DNA from 3 places in the Marvinbryantia formatexigens DSM 14469 genome. Region 1 is predicted to be linked to each of the others. Evidence: riboswitches for the same ligand, from Rfam matches in the RefSeq annotation. Region 1 holds a riboswitch; each other region holds the start of a gene.

Evidence for each region. A riboswitch is a leader RNA that binds a small molecule or an ion and turns the genes downstream of it on or off. The one in region 1 is predicted to bind cobalamin.
Region 2: it holds a riboswitch for cobalamin, as region 1 does, so the genes downstream of both, NQ534_RS12935 (ABC transporter substrate-binding protein) here and nikB (nickel ABC transporter permease) in region 1, are expected to answer to the same signal.
Region 3: it holds a riboswitch for cobalamin, as region 1 does, so the genes downstream of both, NQ534_RS19195 (L-lactate dehydrogenase) here and nikB (nickel ABC transporter permease) in region 1, are expected to answer to the same signal.

The regions. Positions count from the first base shown of each region.
Region 1 is NZ_CP102268.1:3,248,172-3,258,124, forward strand. It holds gene NQ534_RS15210 (ABC transporter ATP-binding protein) at 1-539, shown strand, start outside; gene NQ534_RS15215 (ABC transporter permease) at 536-3,214, shown strand; gene NQ534_RS15220 (biotin transporter BioY) at 3,635-4,189, shown strand; gene NQ534_RS15225 (DUF1284 domain-containing protein) at 4,179-4,613, shown strand; gene hflK (FtsH protease activity modulator HflK) at 4,917-5,969, shown strand; gene hflC (protease modulator HflC) at 5,972-6,838, shown strand; cobalamin riboswitch at 6,932-7,118, shown strand; gene nikB (nickel ABC transporter permease) at 7,376-8,314, shown strand; gene nikC (nickel transporter permease) at 8,317-9,144, shown strand; gene NQ534_RS15250 (ABC transporter substrate-binding protein) at 9,159-9,953, shown strand, end outside.
Region 2 is NZ_CP102268.1:2,750,176-2,760,128, forward strand. It holds gene cysS (cysteine--tRNA ligase) at 99-1,508, shown strand; gene NQ534_RS12905 (Mini-ribonuclease 3) at 1,493-1,960, shown strand; gene NQ534_RS12910 (hypothetical protein) at 1,984-2,139, shown strand; gene rlmB (23S rRNA (guanosine(2251)-2'-O)-methyltransferase RlmB) at 2,136-2,873, shown strand; gene NQ534_RS12920 (AlbA family DNA-binding domain-containing protein) at 3,063-3,239, shown strand; gene NQ534_RS12925 (DUF8451 domain-containing protein) at 3,268-4,404, shown strand; tRNA gene NQ534_RS12930 (tRNA-Thr) at 5,111-5,183, opposite strand; cobalamin riboswitch at 5,394-5,599, shown strand; gene NQ534_RS12935 (ABC transporter substrate-binding protein) at 5,741-7,384, shown strand; gene NQ534_RS12940 (ABC transporter permease) at 7,449-8,441, shown strand; gene NQ534_RS12945 (ABC transporter permease) at 8,431-9,237, shown strand; gene NQ534_RS12950 (ABC transporter ATP-binding protein) at 9,246-9,953, shown strand, end outside.
Region 3 is NZ_CP102268.1:4,100,690-4,110,642, reverse strand. It holds gene NQ534_RS19205 (4Fe-4S dicluster domain-containing protein) at 1-300, opposite strand, end outside; gene NQ534_RS19200 (CoB--CoM heterodisulfide reductase iron-sulfur subunit B family protein) at 297-1,091, opposite strand; gene NQ534_RS19195 (L-lactate dehydrogenase) at 1,170-2,117, opposite strand; cobalamin riboswitch at 2,250-2,445, opposite strand; gene NQ534_RS19190 (bifunctional 5,10-methylenetetrahydrofolate dehydrogenase/5,10-methenyltetrahydrofolate cyclohydrolase) at 2,561-3,409, opposite strand; gene NQ534_RS19185 (cyclodeaminase/cyclohydrolase family protein) at 3,422-4,051, opposite strand; gene NQ534_RS19180 (formate--tetrahydrofolate ligase) at 4,162-5,847, opposite strand; gene NQ534_RS19175 (DUF3786 domain-containing protein) at 5,866-6,504, opposite strand; gene acsV (corrinoid activation/regeneration protein AcsV) at 6,535-8,460, opposite strand; gene acsE (carbon monoxide dehydrogenase/acetyl-CoA synthase methytransferase subunit) at 8,461-9,246, opposite strand; gene acsC (acetyl-CoA decarbonylase/synthase complex subunit gamma) at 9,275-9,953, opposite strand, start outside.

The DNA of each region.
Region 1 (9,953 bases):
TGATCCATCTGATCGGCGGGGTGGACCGTCCGACGGGCGGAAAGGTTTTTGTGGACGGCAAAGATGTTTACGCGCAGGACGAGGAGGCGCTGGCGATCTTCCGGCGCAGGCAGGTGGGGTTGATCTATCAGTTCTACAATCTGATCCCGGTGCTGGATGTGGTGGAGAATATGACCTTACCGGTGCTGATGGACGGCAGACAGGTAAACGAAGAGCGTCTGCAGGAAATGCTGGACATTCTCGGTCTGGAGAATCGTAGGCATCATCTGCCGAACCAGCTTTCTGGAGGACAGCAGCAGAGGGTTTCTATTGGAAGAGCGCTGATGAACGCACCCGCCCTGGTGCTCGCGGATGAGCCGACGGGAAATCTGGACTCGGCAAACAGCCGGGAGATCATGCAGCTTCTGCGCTATTCTAATGAAAAGTACCGGCAGACGATGATCGTGATCACCCATGACGAGAGCATTGCACTGCAGGCGGACCGCGTGCTGGAGCTGGAGGACGGGAGCATTGTGCGAAATGAGGTGATCCGCAGATGAAAAATATTTTTTTTGTCATCACCTTAAAAACAATGCGCCAGAACCGCGCACGGACGATCGTCACCATTATCGGCGTTATTCTGTCGACGGCGATGATTACGGCGGTGACGACCTTTGGAATGAGCATTCTCGGATTTCTGCGCGATTATGAAATCGAACGGAGCGGAAACTGGCACGTCATGGCGCAAAGCGTTCCCACGGAAAAGGTGACAGAGCTCACCGGGGATGAGCGTGTGGAGGCTGCCGTACGCATGGAGGAGCTCGGCTGCATAAAATGGGATAAGGCGATGGATAAAGGAAACGCCTGGGGTTATCTCTGCCTGGAGAGTCTTCCGGCAGAACGGCAGGATATGTTACCTGTTACGCTGCGGGAGGGAAGAATGCCGGAAAATGAGAACGAAATCATTATCCCGTCGTATCTGGCGGTCAATGAGCCGGCCGGAGAGGAGACAAAGGTCGGCGATGTGCTGGAGGTGGAGGCGGGAGACGTTTATATAGACGGTGAGCGCCTTTCTCCGGCAGTCTATGTGGAAAACGAGCTGGCGGGAACGGAAACGCTGGAAAATACCAGGAAGCTGATGCTGACGGTAGTGGGCGTGTACGATTACGTTCTGTTTGAGACATACTGGAATGCTATCGCCACATTTATGGTGTATTGCGGTCCGGTTTCTCAGCCGTCTGCGTATGCGGATGTGCTGGTGCGCATGAAGGATGCGCGGGAGGTTTACCGCTTTGCAGAGGACATGGAGGGAATCGCAAAGAAGTATTCTTTTAACAGCTCGCTGCTGCAGTGGGAGGGCGCGGCTGACAACAGTAATTATCAGAGCGTACTGACAGGGCTGGTGGCGATTGTGACCGGACTGATTATGGTGGGAGCAGTTTCACTGATTTACAATGCATTTTCCATTTCCCTGCGGGAGCGGACGACGCAGTTTGGACTGCTTTCTTCCATCGGCGCGACAAAAAGACAGCTTCGCCGGTCACTGCTTTATGAGGCGTTTTATGTAAGTATTATCGGGATTCCTGTCGGTGTGCTTTCGGGAATCGTGGGAATCGGCATCACGCTGCGGTATGTCAGCTACGGAATTACCGGGATGATGCACGGCGTGCAGCGCCAGATCGCGCTGAGAACGTCGGCGCCGGTGCTTGCGCTTACCGTGCTGCTGGCGCTGCTGACGGTGCTTCTGTCTGCCTGGGTGCCGTCCCGGCGCGTCAGCAAAATCTCTCCGATAGAGGCGATCCGCGCCAGCCGGGATATCAGGGTTCCGCCGCAGAAGACGCCGGCAAAGAGAGGATTGGCGGGACTGTTCGGGCTCTCCGGTATGCTTGCCGACAAAAATTACCGCAGAGACCGCAAAAAATACCGGAGTACGATTTTCTCACTCACGCTCAGCATTGTACTGTTTGTCTCGGCAATGAGCGTCAGCGATGCGCTGAAAAGAACCGGCTCCTTTGTTCTGGAGGCGCCGGAGGTGGAGCTACAGTATGTGATCGACAGCTATCCGGAAGGGCAGACGCGGGAGAGCATCCGGACGCTTCTTACAGAGCAGGACGGCGTGCAGAAGGTGATCTGCTATCAGAGAGGCGTCCGGTATCTGGGATTTACGCAGAAGGTGCTGGAGGAGCAGGTGGAAATGAAGGATTACAGTACGCCGACGCTGCTTGAAGGAGAGCAGGCGGGAGCGGTTCTGGCGTATGTTCTCATCCTGCCGGACGATTTGTTTGACGCGGCGCTGCGGGGACAGGGGCTGGACCCGGCGGATTATCACGGACAGGAGACGCTGACGGCGGCGGTCTATGACACATACCGGTATTTTAACCCGGAAACGGAGCGCTATGAGCGGTATGAAATGTTTTCAGAGCTTCCGGCGGCATGTGAGATGGGATGGCTGGAAACGATACAGAAAACGGGAAGCGGTACAGACGATGAGACCGGTGCAGAGAAGGAAAGCGGCGGAAAGGAAACGCTGGTGCTGAACCGGCAGAATTCTCTGGTGCTGCAGGGCAGGCTGCAGGAGCTGCCGGAGGGAATCGTGGACAGCTATGAGAATTCTCCCCGCGTGCTGGTGCCGGAGAGCGAGGCGCAGCGCTGGAATCTGACGGCGGAGGAATCCGGGGGATTCTCCGAACGTTTTTCAATCATGTGCAGCGATTACCGGACTCTGTATGAGAAGCTGGAGGAGGACGGGAAAGAGATGGGGCTGCCGGATGTCAGCGAGCAGACGCTGCTCAATCTGGCGGCGCAGTACGAGCAGGACAGAAGCTTTCTGATGGCGATGGATATCCTGTCCTTTGGGTTTGTGACGCTGCTGACGCTGGTGGCGGCGGCAAATGCGTTCAACACGATTTCCACCAATCTGCTGCTTCGCCGCCGGGAGTTTGCGATGCTGCGCTCGATGGGAATGTCGGGGCGCGGTCTGAAAAAAAAGATGTGCTTCGAGAGTATTCTGTATACGCTGCACTCCATCCTGCCGGGAGCTATCCTGGCAACGGGCGTCAGCTATCTGGTGTATCTGGTGCTCCATGTGGGAGCGGATACGGTATTCCGTATTCCGTGGGCGGCGATCGGGCTTGCCGCGGCGGGCGTATTTGTGATTGTATCGGGAACCATTGCTCTGACCATGCGGAAAATACAGAAGGCGGATATCTGCGAAGAACTGAAAATGAATGAATAGAGGGCGTACAGAAATATTTACGGCACCAGCAGATAAAATCTGCCGGTGCCGTAAACATTTAGAGGATATAATGTATGTAAACTTCCGTCCCGCAATGGCTTTGGGAAAAGGAAGATTGTTGTTTGTCGAAGCCGGTTTGATGCAGACGCGCCGTACACCGCGTCGGCTTCATTTGATGTTTTTAGTATAGGACAGGTTTGTGTCCAAATGTTGTTTGAATTCGAAAAAAACTCTTAAAGAAAAGCAAACAAAGTAAAAACTGAAAATTGTAAACTGAATGAAAAAATATAGTTGACAATCGGGCGCTCTTTGTGTACAATCGCAATGTAAACAAATAATAAAGAAATGGTTTACAATTCTTCCGCCGCCGGAAGGACTCCGGGCGGAGAGAGTTTCTGACAAGATGAGGAGAGCGTGATTATGGAAAACAAAAAAAGAATTTCAACAAGAAATGTAGTTTTTACCGGCATGTTTGTAGCGGTGCTGGCGGTACTTTCGCAGATAGCGATTCCGATGCCGTCCGGTGTTCCGGTGACGCTGCAGACCTTTGCGGTGGCGCTGACGGCGTATGTGCTCGGCTGGAAAATGGGGACGGCGGCGACAGCGGTCTACATACTGCTCGGCGCGGTGGGCGTTCCGGTATTTGCAAATTTCAGCGGCGGCGCGGACAAGCTGGTCGGCATGACCGGCGGTTTCATCTGGGGCTTTCTGTTTATGGTGATTCTGTGCGGGCTGGGAATGAAGCAGAAAAATAAAATCCTCCTCGTGGTATTAAGCGCGGCGGGGCTGGCAATCTGCCATCTGCTCGGCATCTTCCAGTTTATGGCGGTGATGGAAATGGAGTTTGTTCCGGCGGCGCTGGCGGTTTCCGTACCGTACCTGGTAAAGGACATTATCTCGGTAGTGCTGGCATATTTCGTGGCGCTGGCGGTGCGCAGAGGACTTTCTGCGGCGAACCTGGCTTATGGAATGTAGTCTCAGGCTGCGCATTCATCATCTGCTGTGCATCCCGCTGTTTGTAGGATACGGATACAGCGACGGCTTCTGCAGAAATATGGAGAACATGATTGGAATGCTGGAGGCGCATCAGGATGAACCTTTGAATGCGGTCTGCGCGCCGGATATCATCTGCGCAGGCTGCCCGAATCTGACGGCGGAAAACACCTGCCGGACGAGCGGAATGCAGGTGGAGAAGAAAGACGCCGCGCTGGCGGAAGCGCTTGGCATAGAGCAGGGACAGGTCTATACTTACCGCAGGCTGAAAAAACTGGCGGCGCAGAAGCTTACGGAGGAAATCTTTACCGGCTCCTGCAAAAACTGCCAGTGGTACGCAAAAGGTTTGTGCTCTTTTGAAAAATGGAAAATATTTTCAGACATCAATGCAGGAAAAAGCGAATAATTTTGAAGAAATATATTGACAAACGCACAAAAATGTGTTAAAAAAATATCAAAGAAAAGGGAGTAGCTTACATCGTACAGTCGAATCAGATGGTACATGCGGCGTCAGAACGATATTATTATCCGCCTCATGTGAGCAAATAGCGAGACTTTTGTTTCAGGGTATACACTGAAATGAAAGTCTTTTTTTACACAGAAAATGATTCTGAAGCTTTTTGTGAAACAAGTCGCTTTGCCGGGATGAGCGCGGAAAGCTCCCTTCTCTTTGGAACCGCAGACAAATGCACATACGGGAGGAAAAGGTATGACAGAATTCAGAAACGAAGGCGACTGGACGGGGGAACCGGAGGAGCTGAAGAAAAATGAACAGAAGAGAAGAAAAGGCAAAAAGGGGAAGGGAGCAGTCAAGATTGGCATTGCGGCTGCTGCCGCTGTGATACTGGTGGCGGTATTCGCGGGCGATTCCTTTTATCAGATTGGCGAGGAGGAGCAGGCAGTCCTGGTGACGATGGGAAAACCGAAGGCGGTGCCGGAGACCGGACTGCATTTCAAGATTCCGCTGATTCAGTCGGTATACAAGGTAAATACGACGATACAGGGCTTTCCGATCGGCTATGACCTGGCGACGAACGAGAACGTGGAGGACGAGAGCCTCATGATTACCTCGGACTACAATTTTATTAATGTAGACTTTTTCGTGGAATACCGGATTACGGAGCCGGTGCAGTATCTGTACGCGGCGGGCGAGCCGGAGGCTATTCTGAAAAATATCGCCCAGAGCTCCATCCGCACGGTGGTCGGCAGCTATCAGGTGGACGATGTGCTGACCACGGGAAAAGGGGAAATCCAGTCGAAAATCAAAGACATGATTACGCAGAAACTGGAGGAACAGGATATCGGCATCCAGCTCGTGAACATTTCCATGCAGGATTCCGAGCCGCCGACAGCGGAGGTTATCCAGGCATTCAAGGAAGTGGAGAATGCGAAGCAGGGCAAAGAGACTGCGCTGAATAACGCGAACAAATACCGCAACGAGCAGCTTCCGGAGGCGGAGGCAGAGGCGGACCAGATTATCAAGGAAGCGGAAGCGCAGAAGCAGACGCGCATCAACGAGGCGGAAGCGCAGGTGGCGAGATTCAACGCCATGTACGAGGAATACCGCAAAAATCCGGTGGTCACCAAGCAGCGTATGTTCTATGAAACGATGGAGGAGGTGCTGCCGGGCATGAAGGTCGTGATCGACAGCGGAGACGGCGTACAGAAGGTACTGCCGCTGGATTCCTTTACCGGGGAAGACGCGGCAGCAGCGCGGGAGAGCGCGCAGACAGAAGCGGAAACAGAGACAGGAGGAAGATAACTATGAAGAAAACAGCTATTGCGGCAGCGGCGGGAGCGGTTCTGGCAGTGGTTCTGCTTGGTTCCTCCCTCGTGGTGACAAACAAAGACGAATACAAGCTTATCCGGCAGTTCGGCAAGGTGGTAAAAGTGGTGGACCAGGAGGGCGTCAGCTTCAAGGTGCCTTTTGTGCAGAATGTTTCCACGCTGCCCAAGCAGACTCTTTTGTACGATCTGACGCCGTCGGACGTCATTACGAAGGAAAAGAAAACCATGATCAGCGACAGCTACGTGCTCTGGCGCATCAGCGACCCGCTGAAATTCGCGCAGTCGCTGAACTCGTCGATATCGAATGCCGAGAACCGTATCAATACAGCGGTGTACAATGCCACCAAAAATACCATCGGCAGCCTGTCACAGGATGAGGTAATCAGCGGACGCAACGGAAAGCTTTCCGAAGCGGTGATGACGAGCGTGGGGGACAATCTGACGCAGTACGGTATTGAGCTGCTGGAATTTGACATGAAGCAGCTCGACCTGCCGGACGACAATAAGGCTTCCGTTTACGAGCGTATGATTTCCGAGCGCAACAACATTGCGGCGACCTACACAGCGGAAGGAAATTCGGAAGCCAAAGTCATCCGCAATACCACGGACAAGGAGGTCGCGATCCAGATTTCCGATGCAAAGCGGCAGGGCGAGATCCTGGTCGCGGAAGGCGAGGCGGAGTACATGAGGATTCTGGCGGACGCCTACTCGGATGAGGACAAGACCGACTTCTATTCTTATGTGAGAAGTCTGGACGCGCTGAAGGCTTCCATGACCGGGGAAAACAAAACGATTGTGCTGCCGGCGGATTCGCCGATCGCGCAGGCGTTTACCGGGGAATAGAGGAAAAAACCTGAAAAATTTTTGCATTCTTCTGGACAAGTGAAAAATATTGGACTATAATGTATGACGTAAAATTAAATAACATTTGCTGGTTTGAAGCCAGCCGTTGCAAGTTCCGCAAGGATTAATAGAGAAACCGGTGCAAGTCCGGTACGATCCCGTCACTGTGATAGCGAGTCTGAGAGCATTTATGTCACTGGATTTTGATAAAGAAGATCTGGGAAGGCGCTTTTGGGCGATGAACTTAAGTCAGGAGAACTGCTTGCGATTGTTTTTCGTTTGATTCTTACGGTCGATAAGAAGCAGCAGGTAATTTGTGTGTGAAATTATGCCCGTATCAGTCTGTGATACGGGCATTTTTGCAGGCGGGAACTTAGTGAGAGCTAATTTCTGCGCAGCAGGGAAATTTTGCGCAAAAATGCGCAGGCTGTCATGCCTTACATTCAGATATGATACATATTTGCGGTGCCGCGGGAAGAGAAAAACTTTTTCTGCGGCTGTTTTGTTTTAAAACGGGAAATGTAGGAAGGAGAAACAATGTCAAAGAAACAAATTGGAAAAAGGCTTCTGCAGATTCTGGTAGTCCTGTTTGGCGTCACCTTTTTCACCTTTGCGCTCACCTATCTTTCCCCCGGCGACCCGGCGGAAATCATGCTGACAGAGTGCGGAAACCTGCCGACGCCGGAGCTGCTGGAGCAGACCAGGCATGAGCTGGGACTCGACCAGCCGTTTCTGGTGCAGTATGGAAACTGGCTGAAGGGCGTCCTCACCGGGGACATGGGCAATTCCTATGCTTTTAAGATTCCGGTGGCGGAGAAGCTGATGAAGTGCTTCTGGCCAACCATGAAGCTATCGCTGTTTGCGCTTCTTCTGATGATTGTATTTTCGATTCCCTGCGGAATCCTCTCGGCAGTTTATCAGAACAAGTGGCCGGACTATCTGATACGCGGCATCACCTTTATGGGCGTATCTATTCCGAGCTTCTGGATCGGTCTTGTGCTTCTGAGCATTTTCGGCGTGCAGCTGCGCTGGGTAAACGTGGCGGGCGGTACGACGGACTTTAAGGCGATGATTCTGCCGGCGGTCACACTGGCGATGTCCATGTCCTCCAAGTATACCAGACAGGTGCGCAACGCTGTTCTGGAGGAGCTGCGGCAGGACTATGTAACAGGCGCCAGAATGAGAGGAATTAAGGAGGGGGCGATTCTCTGGAAGCATGTGCTGCCCAACGCCATGCTGCCCATCGTTACCCTGCTGGGACTGTCCCTTGGCTCTCTCCTTGGAGGTACGGCAGTCGTGGAGATTATCTACAACTGGCCTGGTATGGGAAGCATGGCGATCAAAGCGATTTCCTGCCGCGACTATCCGATGGTGCAGGGATATGTGCTGGTGATCGCGGTGCTGTATATGGCGATTAATATTCTGGTTGATCTGTCCTATACCTGGCTCGACCCAAGAATCAAGGAGGTCAACTGAACATGAAAAAGAAGAACTTTTTTCTGGAGCATAAACAGTTTACCATTTTCTTTATTCTGGCGCTGGCTATCGCGGGCGTAGCGATTTTCGCTCCCTGGATCGCGCCGAAGGACCCGCTGGAGGCTGTTATGACGGATTCCCTGAAGGCTCCCTGCAAGGAATATCCGCTGGGCGCCGATAAGCTGGGAAGAGATCTGCTCTCCAGGGTAATCTACGGCACCAGAACCTCTCTGGTATATACGCTGATTCTGGTGGCGACGATTTTCGTTACGGGAACGGTGCTGGGTATTATCGCGGGCTATTTCGGCGGCTGGATCGACCAGGTCATCATGCGCGTTGCCGATATGATGATCTCCTTTCCGGGAATGATTCTTGCGATCGCGATTGCCGGTATGCTGGGTGCGAGCCTCCGAAACGGCGTTATCGCCATTACGGCGGTGAGCTGGCCCAAATATGCCCGTCTGGCGCGCAGTATGGTTTTAAAGCTGAAACGGAATCTGTACGTGGAGGCTGCTGTGGTAAACGGTACCAGTACGGCAAAAATTTTGTGGAGGCACATCCTTCCCAACATGCTGACGACCATGACGGTGACAGCGGCGGCGGATATGGGAACGATGATGCTGGAGCTGGCATCGCTCTCCTTCCTCGGTTTTGGCGCGGTGGCGCCCACACCGGAATGGGGACTGATGCTGAACGAAGGAAGAACCTATATGGCGAAAGCTCCGTGGCTGATGATCGCGCCTGGTATCGCCATTGTAATTGTAGTAGTTGTGTTTAATATGCTCGGCGACAGCATCCGTGACATTCTGGATCCGAGACAGGAAAATTAGAGGAGGAAGAACAAATGAAGGTAAGAAAGATGAAAAAATTAGCGGCGGCAGTGGCAGTCGGCGCAGCCGTAATGGCGGCGGGCGCGGTGGTTTCCGCAGCAGGCACGATGACCATCGGCGTGACCAGCTTTGCAGATACGCTGGAGCCGACGGAGCAGTATTTCAGCTGGGTAATCTCCCGTTACGGCGTCGGACAGGGTCTGACAAAATTTGACGAGGAGGGCAACATGGTTCCGTGTCTGGCGACAGAGTGGAGCAACAGCGAGGACGGAAAAACATGGACCTTTACCATCCGCGAGGGCGTGAAGTTCTCCAACGGCAATGATATGACGCCGGAGCTGGTGAAGGCTTCTCTGGAGAGAACCTTTGAAATGTCCAACCGTGTGCCGGAATTCTTTGATGTGGCAAGCGTTGAGGTAGACGGGCAGAATCTGATTTTCAATCTGAACAGAGCAAACGCAAACATGGCAGGCTGCCTTGCGGACCCGCTGTTCCTGATTATGGACACCAGCATTGACAACTCCAATATTGCCATGTCCGGTCCTGTCTGCACAGGTCCCTATGCTTTCCAGTCCTTCGACCCGTCGGGTGATACGGTTGTGGTGCGCAACGAGTATTATTGGGACGGTGAGGTGCCGAATGACAGCGTGACGCTGCGCATCATCGGCGACCAGACGACCCGTTCGATGGCGCTGCAGTCCGGCGAGATCGACGTGGCATATAATCTGAAGACAGAAAACGTATTTGAATTTGACGGCAACGATGCTTACACCATCCAGTCTCTGGAATCCCTGCGCTCCACCTATGCA
Region 2 (9,953 bases), 500 kb from region 1:
TGAAAAATTTAATACACTAGGGAAGATAAGTTACTGCGCACAGATTGAGCAGTAACAGGATAACGGGAAAAATATATTTACAAAATGGAGCCTGGATTATGAAAATCTATAACACGCTTTCAAAGAAAAAAGAGGAGTTTGTGCCGCTGGTGCCGGGAAAGGTGAGCATGTATGTCTGCGGACCGACGGTTTATAACTTCATCCATATTGGAAACGCGCGTCCGATGATCGTATTCGACACGGTGCGGCGCTATATGGAGCATAAGGGGTACGAGGTCAATTTTGTATCCAATTTCACGGATGTGGATGATAAGATTATCAAAAAAGCGCAGGAGGAGGGCGTCACGGCGGACGAGATTTCTCAGCGCTATATCGCGGAATGTAAAAAGGATATGGAGGGCATGAATGTAAAGCCCGCTACCACGCATCCGCTGGCAACACAGGAAATCGACGGAATGATTGAGATGATTTCCACATTGATTGAAAAAGGTTATGCCTACCCGGCAGCGGACGGTACGGTTTATTTCCGCACACGCAAGTTTAAGGAGTACGGCAAGCTTTCTCATAAAAATCTGGATGACCTGCGCGGTGGAAACCGCTCGCTGCTCGTTTCCGGGGAAGAGCAGAAGGAGGACCCACTGGATTTCGTTCTGTGGAAGCCGAAAAAAGAAGGGGAGCCGTACTGGGAATCTCCGTGGTGCCAGGGGCGTCCGGGCTGGCATATCGAGTGCTCCGTGATGTCGAAAAAATATCTCGGAGAAGAAATCGACATTCACGCGGGCGGGGAGGATCTGATCTTTCCGCACCATGAAAACGAAATCGCGCAGAGCGAGTGCTGCAATGGCAAGATTTTTGCGCGTTACTGGATGCACAACGGCTTTCTGAACATCGATAACCGCAAGATGTCCAAATCCCTGGGCAACTTCTTTACGGTGCGCGAGATCAGTGAAAAATATGATCTGCAGGTGCTGCGCTTCTTTATGCTCAGCGCGCATTACCGCAGCCCGCTTAATTTCAGCGCGGAATTGATGGAGGCGGCGGGAAATGGTCTGAACCGTATCGTTAATGCGGTGGAAAATCTGAAATTCCTTGCGGGCAATGCGTCACAGGAGACGCTCACGGAGCCGGAGGCTGAGACGCAGAAGGCGCTTGCGGAATATGAGAAGAAATTTGATGACGCGATGGATGATGATTTCAACACGGCGGATGCGATTTCAGCGATTTTTGAGCTGGTAAAATTTGCCAATACCAATGTGACGGAGGACAGCTCGAAGGCGCTCGCGGAAGCGGTGAAGGATAAAATTGTGGAGCTTTCCGACATCCTTGGTCTGATTGTGGAGAAAAAGGAAGAGATGCTGGATGCGGAGATTGAGGCTCTGATTGAGGAACGCCAGGCGGCAAGAAAGGCGAAAAACTTTGCGCGCGCCGACGAAATCCGCGATATTCTGCTAGGAAAGGGCATTATCCTAAAGGATACCAGAGAAGGTGTAAAATGGAAGAGAGCGTAGATTTTCTTGCGTATCTTGAAGAAAAATTAGAGCTGCCGGAGGTGGATCTGCGGGAATATTCCCCGCTGGTGCTGGCATATATCGGGGATGATATTTTTGATCTGGTTATCCGCACGATGCTTGTCCGTCAGCATAACTGCCAGGTGCAGAAGCTGCACAAAAAGGCAAGTATGCTGGTGAAAGCCTCCGCCCAGGCGGAAATGATCGAGGAAATCATGCCGCTTCTGACAGAGGAGGAGCTTGCCATTTACCGGCGGGGACACAATGCAAAGCCGCACACAAAGGCGAAAAACGCCACCCATTCCGATTACCACAAAGCGACCGGGCTGGAGGCGCTGATGGGGTATCTGTATCTGAAAAAGGATATGAGACGGATTGTGGACCTTATGCGGGCGGGACTGCAGACAGAAAAGGGCGGTCCGGAAGCAGGTCCGGATGGCGGCACAGAGTAGCAGCAGGGCGGTCTGCCTGGTATATGATATTATGCAGAGAAGCGGCGCGGTGGTTTGCCTGGTATATGATATTACGAAGAGAAGCGGCAGGGCAGTTAGCCGGGCATATCACGCAGATGAATGTCAGGGCAATCTGCCTGCAGCTTTATGGAAATTATACATGTGAGGGAAGCATATGAGATATGAAGAACTGACGATAGAGGGAAGAAATGCGGTGATTGAGGCGTTCCGTTCCGGGAAAACCATTGACAAGCTGTTCGTGCTGGACGGCTGCCAGGACGGTCCGGTGCGCACGATTATCCGGGAAGCGAAGAAGCATGACACCCTTCTGCAATTTGTGACGAAAGAGCGTCTGGACCAGATGAGTGAGACAGGCAGTCACCAGGGTGTGATTGCTTATGCGGCCGCGTATGAATATGCGGAAGTGGATGATATTCTGAAAATCGCAGAGGAAAAAGGCGAGGCGCCATTTCTGATCCTGCTGGACGGCATCGAGGATCCGCACAATCTGGGCGCGATTATCCGAACGGCAAATCTGGCGGGCGCACACGGCGTGATTATTCCAAAGCGTCGGGCTGCCGGGCTGACGGCGACCGTGGCGAAAACCTCGGCGGGAGCCTTAAACTATACGCCGGTGGCGAAGGTGACTAACCTTGCCAAAACCATTGAGGAGCTGAAACAGAAGGGCATCTGGTTCGTGTGTGCCGATATGAACGGCACGCCGATGTATGATCTGGACTTAAAGGGTCCCATCGGGCTTGTGATCGGCAGCGAAGGCGAGGGCGTCAGCCGTCTTGTGAAAGAAAAATGCGATTTCACAGCCTCCATACCGATGAAGGGAGACATCGACTCCCTCAACGCATCGGTGGCGGCTGGCGTGATGGCATACGAGATCGTCCGCCAGAGACGATAAATCTGTCGGATGATATATGCATCATTGAATGACAGACAAAAATCCTCATCGAAAGATGGGGATTTTTTGCTGCTATGTATACGACAAAAACGTGATCGTAGAATTTCTTGATAAGGAGTGGAGGTTTGAGTATAATAGTATCTGGATATGTATATCGTTTGCAGGATTGCGGGAAGGAGGCGGGTGATTTTGGATGATGTTTTTGATCTGACACAATTTGATGAGTATAGAGAAGACAACAGGCGGGAGGTAAAAGCGGCAGAGGGCGGCTTGCCCCAGAGCCTGTGGGATACTTACTCCGCTATGGCAAATACCTATGGCGGGGTTATCATATGTGGTGTGAAGGAACGGAAGGACGGATCGTGAAGTAAAGCCGGTTTTTGTCAATGGGGATATGTTCAAAGGCTCTTTTAAAAGGAATAATGAGGGCGATTATCATTGCACGGAGGCGGAAGTAAAGGCAATGCTCCGTGACCAGACCCGCCTGACTTCTGATATGAAAGTGCTGCTGAATCTGGAACTTTCCGATTTTGACCAGGAATCCGTAAAGAGTTACAGGGTGTGGTTCGCAACCAGGCATCCTGACCATGCGTGGACGAAATTGCCGGATGGGGAGTTCCTCGAAATGATTGGCGCTGCCAGTGATGACTGTAAGGATAGGGCACTCCATCCCACCTGTGCCGGACTTCTCATGTTCGGGAAAGAATATAAGATTACAAGGGAGTACCCAGCGTATTTCCTGGACTATAGAGACCATGCAGATCCTTCTGTCCGCTGGACGGATCGGATTCAGTCACAGTCGCCGGACTGGTCTGGAAATGTATTTGATTTTTTCACCCAGGTTTCCAGGAAGCTGCTCCGGCTGCTGAAAGTTCCGTTTAAACTTGTCGATATGGTTCGTGTAGATGAGACCCCAATGCACGATGCGGTCAGGGAAGCATTGGTAAACTGTCTTGTAAATGCAGATTACTTTCTCACCCGTGGTGTTGTGATTGACAGCTATGCTGACAAGATCATCATTAAAAATCCGGGGACGAGTATTGTGGGAAAACGGCAGATGCTTCGCGGCGGCGATTCAGAACCCCGCAATGCAAACATTATGAAGATGTTTAATCTGATTGGGTATGGTGAACACGCAGGCAGCGGTGTGCCAGACATATTTTCAGTGTGGGAAGATGCCGGATATATAGAACCTACGATCGAGGAGTATTTTGGCGAAGATGGACCAAGCAAGACAGTGGTCACATTGCCATTGGTGGAGAAAGGTTCGGTCCTTTTAGGAGAAGAATCAGAAAAAAGACCAGAAAAAGGACCAGAAACCACAAAAAAAGAGAGTGAGATTAAAAGGAGGACAGCTGCTGTATATGAATTAATTGCAAATGACCCATCGTTTTCACGTGCTGAAATTAGTCGGAGACTGCAATTGTCCGATAAACAGGCAAAATTGGCCATAGAGATATTAAAAGAACGCGGACGAATTCACAGAGAAGGTTCTGCCCGGAAAGAAAAATGGATTATAACTGGCGAATGACGTCAGATATTTCGAAGAAACCAGAAAGGGCGCTTACAATTGTGTGAAGAAAGGGGCTGTGAAAAAAGAACGCTTTTAGGCAAAAAATTTAAAAATAAAATTGGCTTGAATATAGATGCCGCAGCCACATAAAATAAAGTTGTGATTGTATTTTGCGGGAGAATCTTGTAAAATGTAATTAGAAAAGCTGTGCATCAGCGGTGGGTTGACACCTAAAATCTGATACGTTTTCCGAACGCAGGTGTCGGAGGTTGACAGGCAACGGAAAAACCTGTTATTATCTAGACGTAGGTGCAGGAGGTTGGCAGACAACAGAAAAATCAATCATGAGAAGGGAATGATCGGTGCTGCGGCGCAGACATTCCCTTTTCTAAACACTTTTATGAAAAATGTCTGGACAGGCGTTTGACGGAAAAGGATTTTTCTTTTTCAAAGGATGGCTCCCCGGTTCAGAAAGTATATGCGATTATCTCTAAAGAATATAAGGAAGAAAAATATTCGGTTCTTGAAAAACTGGATAAAGGAATAACACTGGAAAACAGTTTTTTTTCAGAGGATATTGAGTGCCTGTTGGAAAGAAAAACACTGTGTAGTATTATATAGGAACTGTCTGTAAAGGAAATATACGGAAACAGCGAATCGGCTTCCCGTAGTCTGCCCGTTTTTTATAAAAATAAAAAGTCCGATAAGCATCGGACTTTACAAAAGCTGATGACGGGACTCGGACCCGTGACCTCCTCACTACCAATGAGGTGCGCTACCACCTGTGCCACATCAGCCTGCGCGATTACTCGCTACAGTATGAAATGTTACCATACTCTCACGCGATTGTCAAGCAAAAGATTTGTATTTTTGTATTTCAAAAAATGAAAAAATAACTTCCACTGCAGGGGGAAATATGTGGGTACTTTTTCATTTTAGATGCGCCGTTACGTTTTGAGAATAAGCTTTACAGACGAATGCATTCATGTTATGATAAGTTTGTTAAAAATAAAACACAAAAAAGTTCCGGTGAAGGACATAGATGGAGAAAATCTGTCCGTCATCGGATGAAAAGGGAATGCGGTGAGAATCCGCAGCAGCCCTCGCTACTGTGTAGGGGACGAATTATCAAAGCCACTGATGCGTTGCCATTGGGAAGGTGATAAGGAGGAGGAACCAAAGCCAGGAGACCTGCTTTTTTGTGAGGTATGTATTATTTTCGATGGGAAAATAGATGCATTTGCTGAAGCGGGAAATCATAAGGCGTGCTGTTTTCATCGGGAGACAGTACGCCTTTTTTGATTCTCTTTTCACATATCCGTAATCTGCCCATCATCAAAAAGGAGGACAAAGGATGAAAAAAGCAGCCGGTATATTTATGGCTCTGACAATGTGCGCTACGATATGCACAGGATACCGGCAGGAAGCAAAAGCAGAAGAAACATCAGGAAACCATGTTGAAAATCTGGTTATCGGTACTACGGCTGAAAACAATGTATTTAATGCCCTGACCCAGACGGATGCCTTCGGCAGAATGAATTATAACGGATTTACGCAGGGAGATTTCGTGTACCGTGACGCAAATAATGAATTGCAGCCGTATTTCTTTAAGTCCTTTGAAATATCAGAGGATGGAAAGCAGATTGATTTCACATTCCCGTTGGATGCGGTATGGCATGACGGAGAACCGGTGACAAAAGACGATATTGAATTTACATTTGAATACATGCGGGACGTAAAAAAAGTTGGAAGCTTACAGAATCTGGAGCGGATTGAATTTACGGGCGAGGACAGCGCATCGCTGATTTTCTCGGAACCGGATGCCTACTACTGGATTAATTCCACCTGCAATAATAATGCCTGCGTGTATCCAAAGCATATCTGGGAAGGCGTAGAAGACTATTCATCCGTTACCGGACCGGAAGCTGCCATCGGCTGCGGACCTTACAAGCTGGTATCGGTGGATACGGATGCCCAGACTTCTTATTATGAAGCGGTTTCGGAGAATGCAATCCTTGGCGAGCTGACAGTCGACAGCGTGACTGTACAGAGCTATTCGGATGAATCGACCCTGATGATGGCTATGATGAACGGGGAAATTGACGCTATGTACAATTACGCGAACCCGATTGATGCACCTGTGATTGATACGGTAAAAGGGACAGCGGATATTGATCTGGGAGAGAGTCCTTTCAGCGGATGCTATCAGCTGGAATATGGAAAAGACCGTGCACCGGGCAATGACGAGGCATTCCGGAAGGCAGTGAGTACCGCGCTGAATTATGAACTGCTTGCGTCCACCATTAACGGCGAATATGGTACGGTTCCCGGAACCGGAATTATTCCGCCTACCTGCAAAGGCTATGACGAGACGCTCCCGATGCTTGAATATGATGCGGAGAAAGCAATGGAGATGCTTGATGAAGCCGGATATGTGGATATCGACGGGGACGGCTACCGTGAAATGCCGGATGGAAGCGCGATGGATCTGGCTGTCACGCCGCAGTACAGCTCCAGCATGGACCTTAGAATGCGTATTGCGGAAGTAATCATGCAGAGCCTCGATAAAGTAGGCATTAAGAACCATATGGACAATGACAGCATTACAAACAGTGAGGTCTGGGAAGCAAATATGACAGCAGGAGATTATGATCTGTCTATCACCCTGACGACATCCGGTATGGCATCTTACAGCACCGCATTCCGTTATTTCATGGGCGAGCTCCGGGAAGGAGAATCCTCCTGGATCTGGGGAACCGTTCATGATCCGGAATATAACGAAGCATATTATGCAATGACCGGCGCGACCTCGGACGAGGTTTACATCGAAAACTGCAAGATACTGCAGAAATATATGTCAGATACCAGAGCAGCTCAGGCTCTGTGCTGGGAGACGGCGTTCTTCCCGTATCGCACGGATAAATATGAGGGCTGGACCAACTACCCGTCCTGGGGAGTAATTAACAACACCACCTGGTTTGAGCTTACAACAAAATAGTCAGAAAACGGGGCGCTGCCAGAGTCGCAGCGCCCTGACTGTATGAGCCGAAGGAGAGAGTATTTTGCAAAAACACATACTGAAAAAAACAGTGATTGCCCTGGCAACCATTTATCTGATTATTACAATCAGCTTTGTACTGGTACATATTATGCCCGGCGATCCGATTATTCATCTGATTGGACAGGAAGAATACTATTACCTTCTGGATAATGATCCGGCTTATCTGGAGACACTGATTGAAAAGTACGGACTGAATGACAGTCTCCAGATGCAATATGTAAAATATTTAAAAAGCATTGTCACTTTAGACTTCGGGATTGCCTATTCCAACCAGAAGCCCGTCGTAGAAAATGTACTGAGTGCTTCTAAGTGGACCCTGATGCTTTCCGTACCGGTCTGGATTCTGGGAGGCATCATCGGAGCTGTTCTCGGCGTACTGGCCGGGTGGAGACCCGGAAAACTGTTTGACCGGATTATGACGCCGGTCTTTCTTGTATTGAACACGATGCCCTCAAACTGTTTAAGTCTCCTGCTTCTAATGGTTTTTTCCTATAAGCTGCGTATCTTTCCGATTAACGGCATGGTGTCGGCAGGGACACAGGGCATTGACCGTGTTTTAAGCATTCTTGAGCATATGTGCCTGCCACTGATTATTCTGCTGATATTCCGTATATCCGGCGATTTTATGCTGATGAAAAGCGCGGTTTCACAGATAAGAAACGAAGAGTATATTCTGACGGCCAGGTCAAAGGGGCTTCCCGGAAAGAATGTACTGTTTCTCCATGTCATGAAAAATGCGATGGTTCCGTATCTGACTTCCTTTTTAATGCAGATGGGGAATCTGTTGTCAGGCTCCATGATTGTAGAAGTAGTTTTCGGATGGAAGGGTATGGGGATGCTGATGTACAATGCGGTTCAGAACCGGGACTTTCCCACGGCGCAGTTCTGCTTTCTGCTCTCAGCCGTATGTGTAGTTGGAAGCAATCTTCTCAGCGATATTGTAAATGCGGCAGTTGACCCCAGAATCAAAACAGGAGGTGCCTATGAAGCGTAAAAAGAAAAGAAACCCGGCAATGACGGCAGGGCTTCTGATTATTGGATTTTTCCTGCTGGTCGCTATTTTTGCGCCGTTTATTGCGCCATATGATCCAAATGAAATGATGATCAGTTATCTCCCGCCTTCCAGGGAACATCTTCTGGGAACCAATGACGTAGGACAGGATATTTTTTCAGAGATGATTTACGGAACCAGAGTATCACTGTATATCGGCATTTTCGCGGCATTTATTGTGACGGGAGTGGGAACGGTGCTTGCATTGATTTCCGGTTATTTTGGAGGAACGGCGGATAAGATTATTACAGCCATTACGAATGTGGCTATGGCGGTGCCGGGTCTGCCGCTGACTGTTTTGCTGGTGGCTTATCTGGAGCCGGGAAAATGGAGCCTGATTATTTCTATCAGTATCACGTCATGGACAGGTACCCTCAGAATTCTGCGTTCAAGAATCCAGCAGATTTCGGAAATGCCTTTTATCAAAATTGAACGGACACTGGGCGTTTCTCCGCTGGTGATTTTGTTCAAACATATTTTGCCGAATGTAAAGGACATCATTCTGACAAGAGGGGCGCTGGCGATTTCCAGCGCTATGATGACAGAAGCCAGCTTAAGCTTCCTGGGGCTTGGAAGCGTTACGGAAAAGAGCTGGGGAGGCGTACTGCACTATGCATTTTTCCGGAACAGCATTATGAAAAACCAGGTGTGGTGGTATCTGCCGCCGATTGTCTGCATCTGTGTCGCTGTGCTTGGGTTTATGCTGGTGGGCTACTACGGCCAGATGAAGAAAGTGTAGGTGAAAACATGCTGGAGATTAAAGATTTATCAGTAAAATTTGCCTCCGAACATTCTGTGCAGGCGGTGGAGCACGTAAGCCTTTCTGTAAAAAAGGGCGAGCATGTGGCGATTGTCGGAGAGACAGGAAGCGGGAAAAGTATTCTTCTGCTGGCTGTTCTGGGGCTTCTTCCGGAAGGCGCCCTTGTGACTGGCGAAGTTTTTTTTGAAGATGTGGATTTGCTGAAGCTTTCGCCGGGACAGTTAAATAAAATCAGGGGAAACCGGATTTCCTATGTGCCCCAGGGAAGCGGAAACGGGCTGAATCCTCTTCTGCGGGTGGGGTTCCAGATAAGCGAGCCGATGGTCGTCCACAGAAAGACGCCGAAGGCGGAAGCATGGAGAAAAAGTGTGGAGCTGATGAAGAGGTTTTATATTGGGAATGAAGAACAGGCAGCAAAACAGTATCCCCATACATTTAGCGGCGGAATGAAGCAGAGGGCGCTGATCGCTATGGGAATTTCGGCGGACGCGGGAACAATTCTGGCGGATGAACCCACCAAGGGGCTGGATGAAGAACGGATTGCCGAGGTTGTCCGGTGCTTTCAGCAGTTGGAGGATAAAACGATTCTGTGCGTAACGCATGACCTGAAATTTGCAAAAGAAATCAGCCGGCGAATCTGTGTGATGTATTCCTCAAATCTGGTAGAGTATGCATCGACCGAGGAAATTTTAAGC
Region 3 (9,953 bases), 850 kb from region 1:
TGCTCCGCGCTCACGCACGACAATCTGTCTTGCCGCGTCAATCAGCTTGCCGGGCTTTACATCCCGCGGACAGCGCTCCACACAGGCAAAGCAGGAAAGACATTTCCAGAGTGTCTTTGACTGTACCAGCGCCTCAATGTTTTCGTGCTGCACATAAGATACAAACTGGTGCGGTTTGATGTCCATTTCATCATATGAGGGGCAGGTTGCGGAACATTTTCCGCATTTCATACATTTTAAAGGATTGACGCCGCTGATTTCCTGAATCAGCTCCGCCTGCTTTTTTGCGGTCTTGTTCACTTCGCCACCTCCTCTTTGACACCGAGCGCCTCTGCGAGAAGCTCTGTAAAATAGTATACCGGAAGCTTTCCGTTCGTGCTCTTGTTCAGATTGTACAGGCACAGGGGACAGGCAGTGATCAGCATTTCTGCGCCGAAGCCGGACGCACTCTCCATAATCGTGTCGCACATGTTCTTTGAAAGCTCTTTTTCCTTCAGGGAAATGTAGCCGCCGCAGCATTCGTTGCGGTACGGGTAAATAACAGGCTCTGCTCCGATGGCATGGATGAAATCCTCGATAATCGTGGGATTTTCCGGATTGTCAAACGCCATCACGCTGCCCGGACGCAGAAGCAGACAGCCATAATAGGCGCCGATTTTTCTGCCCGTAAGCGGATTTACCACTTTTTTCTTCAGTTCATCAAACCCTACGCGGTCTCTTAAAACCTCCAGATAATGCAGCACCGTCGTCTCCCCGGCGTAGGGAGTCTCAAGCTGCATATAATTGTTTGCCCTTGTGCGGATGTCCTCCACATGCTTCATGTCGTCGTTCACGCGCTTGATGACATGATGACAGGCGGAACAGAGCGTAACAAGCTCCTGGCCCTTTTCCTTTGCCTCGTTCAACGCGCGTACAGAAGAAAGCTTCGTGGCAATCTCATCGCTTCCCAGCGGATAAACGCCGCCGCAGCACTGCCAGTTTTCAATCTCCTCCAGCTCAAAGCCGAGCGCACGCGCCGAAGCTCTTGCATAGGCATCCAGGTCTTTCGCCTTCGTCCGCAGGGTACATCCCGGATAATAACTGTATTTCATAGTTCCTCCTACCTTTTTCCATGCAGCAGTCCCGACGGGATGTTCTGCCGCATGTAAACTGCCGCCTCCCGGCAGCGTTTACAGTTCAATCTGTGCAATAACGTCTTTCAGCACCTTTGCGCTTGCACGCAGCTTTTCGATTTCTTCTTTGCTCATCCGCATCGGAACCTTGCCGCGGATACCGTTCGGTCCCACCAGCGTAAGTGTGCTTAAACATACATCGTCGATGCCGTACTCGCCGTGCATCATAGAAGATACGGTTGCAATCGAATCAGAGGACGCTACCAGAGTATCGCAGAGCTTGCAGACTGCAGCGGAAATTGCATAGAAGGTCGCTCCCTTGTTCGCAATAATCTTTCCGCCCGATTTGTGCACATATTCAGTCATGGCTTCGCGGTCCAGCTCCTCTATGTCAGCTCCGAGGGATTTCATTGTCTGATAATACTCATCAATGTGCGCGCCGGAAATATATGCGCCCGTCCACGGAATAAAGGAGGAATCACCGTGCTCACCGAATACGTAGGCATGGATATTTTTCTGTGCCACGCCGAAATGCTCGGAAAGACCGCAGCGCAGGCGTGCCGTATCCAGAAGCGTACCGGAACCGATAATCTGGTTCTCCGGCAGTCCGGAAATTTTCGTAAACACGTAAGTCATGATGTCTACCGGATTGCTTACAATGATGTAAAGTGCGTTCGGCGCTGCCTTTACAATTTCCGGCGTAATCTGTTTTAAGATGTTTACATTTGTCTGAGTGAGTTCGATTCTGGACTGCCCCGGCTTTCTTGCTACACCGGAGGTAATGATTACAATATCGGATTCTCTGGCATCTTCGTATTCGCCGCCGATAATGGATACCGGATCGCGGAAGCAGGTTCCCTGCTCAATGTCCATGACCTCGCCATCAACCTTTTCCTTGTTGATATCAATCAGTACAATCTGTGATGCGATGTCTCTCTGGGAAAGTGTGTAGGCAATCGTTGATCCTACGCTTCCTGCTCCGATAATCGTAATTTTGCTGCTCATAAATGTGTGTTCTCCTTTCTTAGATAGAGGATTTTGGTACAAAAAATGCGTCTGTTCCCATAAGCAGACACACCAAATAAACCATAGGGCTCTTCTACCCTATGACCGTCGGATGCCTGTGCTGTGTCTGGAGCACATCCTGTGTATCAGGCAGGTTTCCTGACTTACAGTTCGCCGTTCCCTTCACCTTCTCACATATCTGGGATGCAATGGTTACTGAAGTTCACTCCCTGAATACAGTGACCAGTTCGCTCAGGATTTTCACCTGATTCCCTCTTTCCAGAGCCTTGCCTTGCAAGACCTCTTCACCTGATACCTCGCTATTCTTTTGCACATACAGAGAATACCACATCGTTATTTTTTTGTCAATACTATTATTGTTATTTTTTTGACAAAAAAAGCGCAGCCCGCAGGCTGCGCCATTTTATCATTGCTCTGATTTTTTATAAGGTTCTCATTGCCGCTTCTACCACATGTCCGACAAGCACGGAGGTGGTTACGCTTCCAACGCCGCCCGGTACCGGGGTGATCGCGTCTACGATCGGTTCAACGGCTGCGTAATCCACGTCGCCGCAGAGCTTGCCTTCCGCGTTTACGTTAATGCCGACGTCGATGATGGTCTGACCTTCTTTTACATACTCAGCGCCGACAACGCCTGCGCGTCCGGCAGCTACGATGATGATGTCAGCTTCTCTTGCAACGGACGGCATATCCACCGTTCTGGTGTGGCAGATGGTTACGGTTGCGTTTTTCTTTACCAGCATCATTGCCGCCGGTTTTCCGACAACAAGGCTTCTGCCGATAACAACTGCCTTTTTGCCGGTGCAGTCGATGCCGTAATGGTCAAGAATCTCCATGCATGCCTGCGGTGTGCACGGCGGGAAACCGATCTTCTTGCCGGTGAATACGCCGGACATCGAAAGGTCTGTCATGCAGTCCACGTCTTTTTCTGCAGCCAGCGCGTTTTCGATAACCGCCTGGTCGAGATGCTTCGGCAGCGGACGGAACAAAAGAACGCCGTGGATCTTGTCATCTTTGTTTACTTTGTCGATCACTGCCAGCAGCTCTTCCTGCGCAACATCCTCCGGAAGGAGGATTTTTTCGCAGGCTACGCCAAGTGTCTCGCAGCGCTTCGTCGCACCCTTCTCGTAAGAAATATCGCTCGGATTTTCTCCTACGCGGATGATTGCCAGCGTCGGATTTACGCCCTTTTCCTGGCATGCGGCAACGTTCGCTTTGATTCTTTCATTCAATGCAGCCGTTACCTCTTTGCCCAATAACTGTTTTGCCATTGTTTTTTCCTCCTATTTAAGTCTCGAAAGAACGCTGTCGAAGATCTCATCCGCCTTTACGGTGTATTCCTCCAGCATTTTATCGCATTTTGCATTCAGCTCTGCAGCGAGCTCTTTGTCCGCCATTGATTTTGTATTGATGTATACGTTAAGGCTTGCGCCCTTCAGCGCCGCCTTGCAGAACGCAACGCCGACACCGGCATCGCTGATGGCAAGCGTGGAGCCCTTTGCAGCAAATTCTGCGATGATATCGATCGCCTCGCAGCATTTCTCCATGATTTCCATAGGAACGGAGCAGGCATCCTTTAATACGACTGCCATAACGCGCGCTTTTTCCGCTTTCTCTTCCTCCGTCTCCCGCGGCATACCGTATGCTTTGGAGAGCGGCTCGAAAACTTCTGCATCGCGCTCAATCAGACGGAGAAAATCCTTCTGAAGCTGGTCGCATTTTGCTTTCAATTCCACCATTTCTGCCTCAACGTCCGCATATTTCTTTTTGCCGACCGTAAGGCTTCCTACCATATTTCCAAGCGCCGTACCAACTGCGCCCACCAGTGCGGAAGCGCCGCCGCCGCCCGGAACCGGAGCCTTTGAAGCAAGTACCTCCACAAATTCATTACATGGTACTGTAGAAAATCCCATTATAAACTACCTCCTGAATTTATTCAGAAAACGCTTGCGTTTTCTGCGCGCCGGACGCCCTTCCTTTTGCGTCCGTGCGCATCCTGCACGGAGTGCTCTGACCCGAAGGGTTAGAATAATCCGGAAATCTTTCCGTTCTCGTCCACGTCGATGCGCTCTGCAGCCGGTACCTTCGGCAGTCCCGGCATGGTCATGATCTCGCCGGTCAGCGCTACGATGAAGCCTGCGCCTGCGGAGATCTTCAGGTTGCGTACCGTTACCTCAAAGCCGGTCGGTGCGCCGAGCTTCGTCTGGTCGTCGGTTAAGCTGTACTGTGTCTTTGCCATACAGATCGGGCAGTGCTCGTAACCGAGCGCGGTCAGCTCCTTCGCCTGCTTCTGTGCGTTTGCTGTCAGAACTACCTTGCTTCCGCCGTAGATCTTCTGTACGATCGCGTTCAGCTTATCCTCGATGGTGCCATCCAGCTCATACGCGAAGGTGAAGTCATTCGGCTGCTCGCACAGTCTCACAACCTCTTCCGCAAGTGCGATACCGCCCTCGCCGCCTTTTGCCCATACTTCGGAAAGCACAACATTTACGCCAAGCTCTTTGCATTTTGCCTCAACAAGGTCAAGCTCCGCCTTCGTGTCGGTCGGGAATGCGTTGATTGCAACCACGCACGGAAGCTTGTAAACATTTGTGATGTTGCTAACATGCTTCAGCAGGTTCGGAAGACCTTTCTCCAGAGCCTCCAGGTTCTCATTGTTGAGATCCGCCTTTGCCACGCCGCCGTTGTATTTCAGCGCACGCACTGTTGCCACGATGACAACCGCGTTCGGCTTCAGTCCCGCCATACGGCACTTGATATCCAGGAATTTCTCGGCACCGAGGTCTGCGCCGAAGCCAGCCTCTGTTACCGTATAGTCAGCCAGCTTTAATGCCAGCTTGGTTGCGGTTACGGAGTTGCATCCGTGTGCGATGTTTGCGAACGGGCCGCCGTGCACGATCGCCGGGGTGTGCTCCAGTGTCTGTACCAGGTTCGGCTTCAGGGCATCCTTCAGAAGTGCGGTCATTGCACCCTCTGCGTGCAGGTCGCCCGCCGTTACCGGCTTCTGCTCGGAAGCTTTTCCATATGTATAGCCTACGATGATCCTCGCAAGTCTCTTCTTGAGGTCGGTGATATCGCTTGCCAGACAGAGCACTGCCATGATCTCGGATGCTACCGTGATATCGTAGCCGTCCTCTCTCGGCATACCGTTTGTCTTTCCGCCAAGACCGTCTACCACGTTTCTAAGCTGTCTGTCGTTCATGTCCACGCAGCGTCTCCAGGTGATCTTGCGCGGGTCGATGTTCAGCGCGTTGCCCTGGAAGATGTGGTTGTCGATCATTGCTGCCAGCAGGTTGTTTGCCGCGCCGATCGCGTGGAAGTCGCCTGTGAAGTGAAGGTTGATGTCCTCCATCGGGACTACCTGTGCGTATCCGCCGCCTGCAGCGCCGCCCTTTACGCCGAATACCGGTCCGAGGGACGGTTCACGCAGCGCAACCATGACCTTCTTGCCGATTCTGGAAAGACCGTCTGCCAGACCCACGGAGGTGGTGGTCTTTCCCTCTCCTGCCGGCGTCGGGTTGATTGCCGTCACCAGGATCAGCTTGCCGTTCTCGGCATCTGTCTCCTTCAGCAGATTGTAATCGATTTTTGCTTTATATTTTCCGTACTGCTCCAGATATTTCTCGTCGATGCCCGCTTTTGCCGCGATCTCGGTGATCGGCTGCATCACTGTCTCCTGTGCAATTTCAATGTCTGATTTGAATCCCATAATACCCTCCATAAATAGTTACATTTTTTTCAGCGTATTAATGCTGATGTCCCCGACGACCGCCATGTCCTCAGGTGTGAAGGACAGCGGAAAATTGTCGGAAAAAAGCATCTGCGTACTCGGAGGAAATTCCTCATCCCCGGTCCAGAGTATAAACCGTACAAAATAATTGTTGATAATCTCCAGCTCGTAAGAAACATCCCCGTGAGAAAGCTTTTTCGCCCCCAACTGCTCAAAAGCCGCCGCCAGCTTTTCCGGCTTAAAGCCAAAGCCGTACGCAAGCCGTGAAAGGCATCTGCCGGAAAACTGACGGAAATAAACCTCGCCGCTTGGAACCTCCCGGTAAGTCAGAAAATTCCCGGTGGACTGCGACGATACCCCGTGCAGCAAAAAGCGCAGCGCCAGAATCTTTGCGGGAGTCTCCTCCGCGAGCACGGCGTAGGTCTCATCCTGCGCATCCGCCCGCGTCACGATAAGCTCCGGCCAGGAAATCAGATATTCTTTCTGCAGCATCCGCATCCGGAAGCACTGTGTTTCCTCATCAAAAGGAAGACCCGTGCGCGATGCGCACTCCATCGGGTCCATCTGCTGATACTGCTCCATATACTGCCCAAAAGGGATATCTTCTTTGCTGTTTTTTGCGTATTCTGGTATCATGTCTGCTCCTATCTGCCAACGCGTTAAAATTTATTCTGTAATGCTTGGGAAAAGCGATGCATCCGTGTGAGGAAGGAAGCACGCTCCCACAAATTCATCCATATAGGATGTGATGGCGCTCAGCTCCAGGTAAGTCATATTCTTTGCCACCTCGTAAACCTTGCGCTCCGCTTCACTGGAATACAGCATTGCATAAGCGCCCACCAGTGAAGAGTTTCCGATATATTCGTATAATTCCAGCGGAACATCCGGGAACATCCCGATGCGGACAGCGTTTTTCATATTGATGCCGCTGCCGATACCGCCCGCCACATACACATGCTCAATCATGGATACATCAAAGTCGCAATATGACAGCATTGTGCGGATTGCGGAGAAAATCGCGCCCTTCGCACGGATAAAGTTGTCAATATCCACCTCGTTGATTTCCACGTCTTTTACAGAACCGGCATCCTTTTCAAATGCCAGCACATAGGACCCGATGCCGTACTGGTCGTGACGGACACGCGCGCCCTCCCGGATAAATTTGCCCTTCGGGCTGATGATGCCGCAGCGGAAAAGCTCCGCGATCACATCAATGATACCCGAACCGCAAAGTCCGATCGGCTTTGTGCCCTCCCCTCCCACAACGGTAAAAGTCGGCTCCATTGTTTCTTTATCAATCGTACAGGCTTCAATCGCACCGTCTGTCGCACGCATACCGCAGCTGATATCGCCGCCCTCAAACGCCGGTCCTGCCGAGCAGGCGCAGCTGAACATAAAGTCCGAGTTGCCGAACACAATTTCCCCGTTCGTTCCAAGGTCGATAAACAGCGAAAATTCCGGTTTGTTCCAGAGCATACTGACAAACGCGCCCGCCGTGATATCGCCGCCCACATAGCTTCCAATGTTCGGCGCCACAATAATGTGCGCACACGGATTTGTTTTGATGCCGATATCCGCCGTATACATGGAATTCGTCTTGAAGAACGTCGGAATATACGGCTCTGTGCGGATACTGTCGCCGTTCAGCCCGAACAGCAGGTGATTCATGGTGGTGTTGGACGCCACGCTCATGCGGTAAATGCTGTTGTGACTGATTTTCGCCTGTCTGCACATCGTATCGATCAGCGGATTGATGGTCTCTTCGATCACAGCCTTCTGCAGGCGCTCGCTGCCGCCCGGCTTCACCGATTCAATGATACGGTTGATGACATCCGCGCCGTAGCGGATCTGTCCGTTTCCGGAGGAACCCTTTGCGAGAATGCTGCCGTCCAGCATATTGATAATAATCGCGGAAACCGTCGTCGTTCCGATATCCACCGCCAGTCCGGCAACCACCGCCGGCTTATCCTTCGGCAGGACATCGTAAACAAACACATCATTGGCGTTTTTGCGCCATACAACCTGCACGTCAAAATTACTCTCACGCAGCACAACTGCAAGCTTTTTCATAACTGCGTAAGGAATACGGACGATCTGCATACCGGTCGCTTCTGTAATCGCGCGGGTGAGACGCTCGTTATCCGGCATCGTGTCGTCCAGAGAAGGCACATCCATTTTAATGGATACAACCTCCATATCATTTTTTAATGCAATACCTGCTTCACATACCTGTCCTTTTAAGTCGTCGAAAATTTTAATTTCGTCCGGTGAGCTCAAATCCGCTACTTTCATGCGGCTGCGGTAAGCGGACGCAATATCCGGCACCAGCACCTCTACGTTATCGCAGATTTTGCTGACACAGGCCAGGCGCCACCCCTGCGCATACTCCTCATCACTGATATGGCGCGTCTTTTTCGAGTCCAGTGTCCCGCCGACCAGCTTTACGCGGCATTTTCCACAGGAAGCATTCCCCGAACAGGGCGCGTCGATAGCTACATTTGTTTTTCTCGCTACCTCAAGAAGGTTTTCACCGAAAGCAGCGAAGACGCTGACATCTTCGCTGTTTTCAAACTTAAAAGTTACCTTAAACATTTAAATCTCCAGATAGGAATCTGCGTACAGAGTGTTGTTCTTCAATACATCACAGGACTTGATAGTCTCCATCAGACGCAGGTCGTTCGGGTTTACGATCGCGGAGGTAAGACCCTGCATCATAGCCATAGCAACCATAGCGGAATCCATGATCGGACGGATATGCTTCGGCATACCGTTGGAGTTATTGGACAGACCGCCTGTGGAATTCAGTCCCATATCAGAGAACATTTTGATACACTCAAGAATCTGCATCTGCTTGTCCTGCATACCCTTTACAACCAGGAACAGCGGGTCGAACCAGAGGTCCTCCGCTTCCATACCATGCTCCAGACCTCTCTCAAGCAGCATCTGGCAGTAGCCCATACGCTCGTCGTTGTCCTTTGCAATACCTTCGCCGTTGCAGAGCGCGATAACGATCGCGTCGTTTGCAGCAGCAAGGTCGATGTTTTCAATTCTGCCTGCAGCATCCGCAGAGTTTACAATCGGTTTTCCCTTGGAACGGTTGTAAACGGAAATACCAGCCTCGATAGCCTTTTTGTTGGAGGTATCCAGTGCCAGCGGAACGTTGTCGAATTCGCTCTGAAGGAGCTGTACTGCCCACTTCATCAGATCCTCGCCGTCGCTCTCAGCCGGTCCGATGTTCACATCCAGATAAGTAGCGCCAGCGTCGAGCTGCTGTTTCGCTCTTTTCAGAATCGGTTCCGGGTCTCTCTCCGTGAAAGCCTTGTTTACTGCCGGAGCAGTGGTGGAGAGTCTTTCACCAATCGTAATAAATTTTGCCATTTGTGTTATCCTCCTTAGATAATAAATTTTAAAGGTTCATATCTTTTAAGAATTTTACTAACTGTGCAGCTTCTGCCGGGGCAATGATAACCTCCCAGCCCGGAAGCTTCGCCTCGATCTCGCCCTTGAGGACAGCAACCTTACCCGGAATGATGAGCTTGCGGCTCTTGATTTTTCCTTCGATATCCTGCTCTTTCCAGAACTTTTCAATCGTTCCGGCAGACAGCTTTCCAGCAGCCCATGCAGTCAGTACGGAAAGTCCGCCCGCATCGCTGATGATCAGATTGCACGGTACGCCGGAGCGCTCCAGTTCGCCGGATACCAGGAAATATGTAAGCGCAAAGTCTACGGTGGTCAGACAGATGGAATTTTCATCCGCACCGTTGAGCGGGTAGATACCCGGCTCCACACGCATCGGCTTCTGCGGGTCTGTGAAGATGTTCTGACGCAGACCATACAGCGGCTGTGCCTCAGAATAGGTCATTTCCTGCATAACAACGATGGAACCATATTTGATGGTGAATACCGCTGCCAGTGCAGACTGCAGATGCATGTCATCCTTTGCAACCTTTACCAGGTTTACGATGGACGGATAACCAAAGCTTCTGTCGCCGTCCTTGATGGCCGCCTTGCGGACACGTACCGTGTTTGCGAAGGTCTCCTTTACAGTTGCTCCCGTGGTGTCGATCACCAGATTCTTGTTTCCA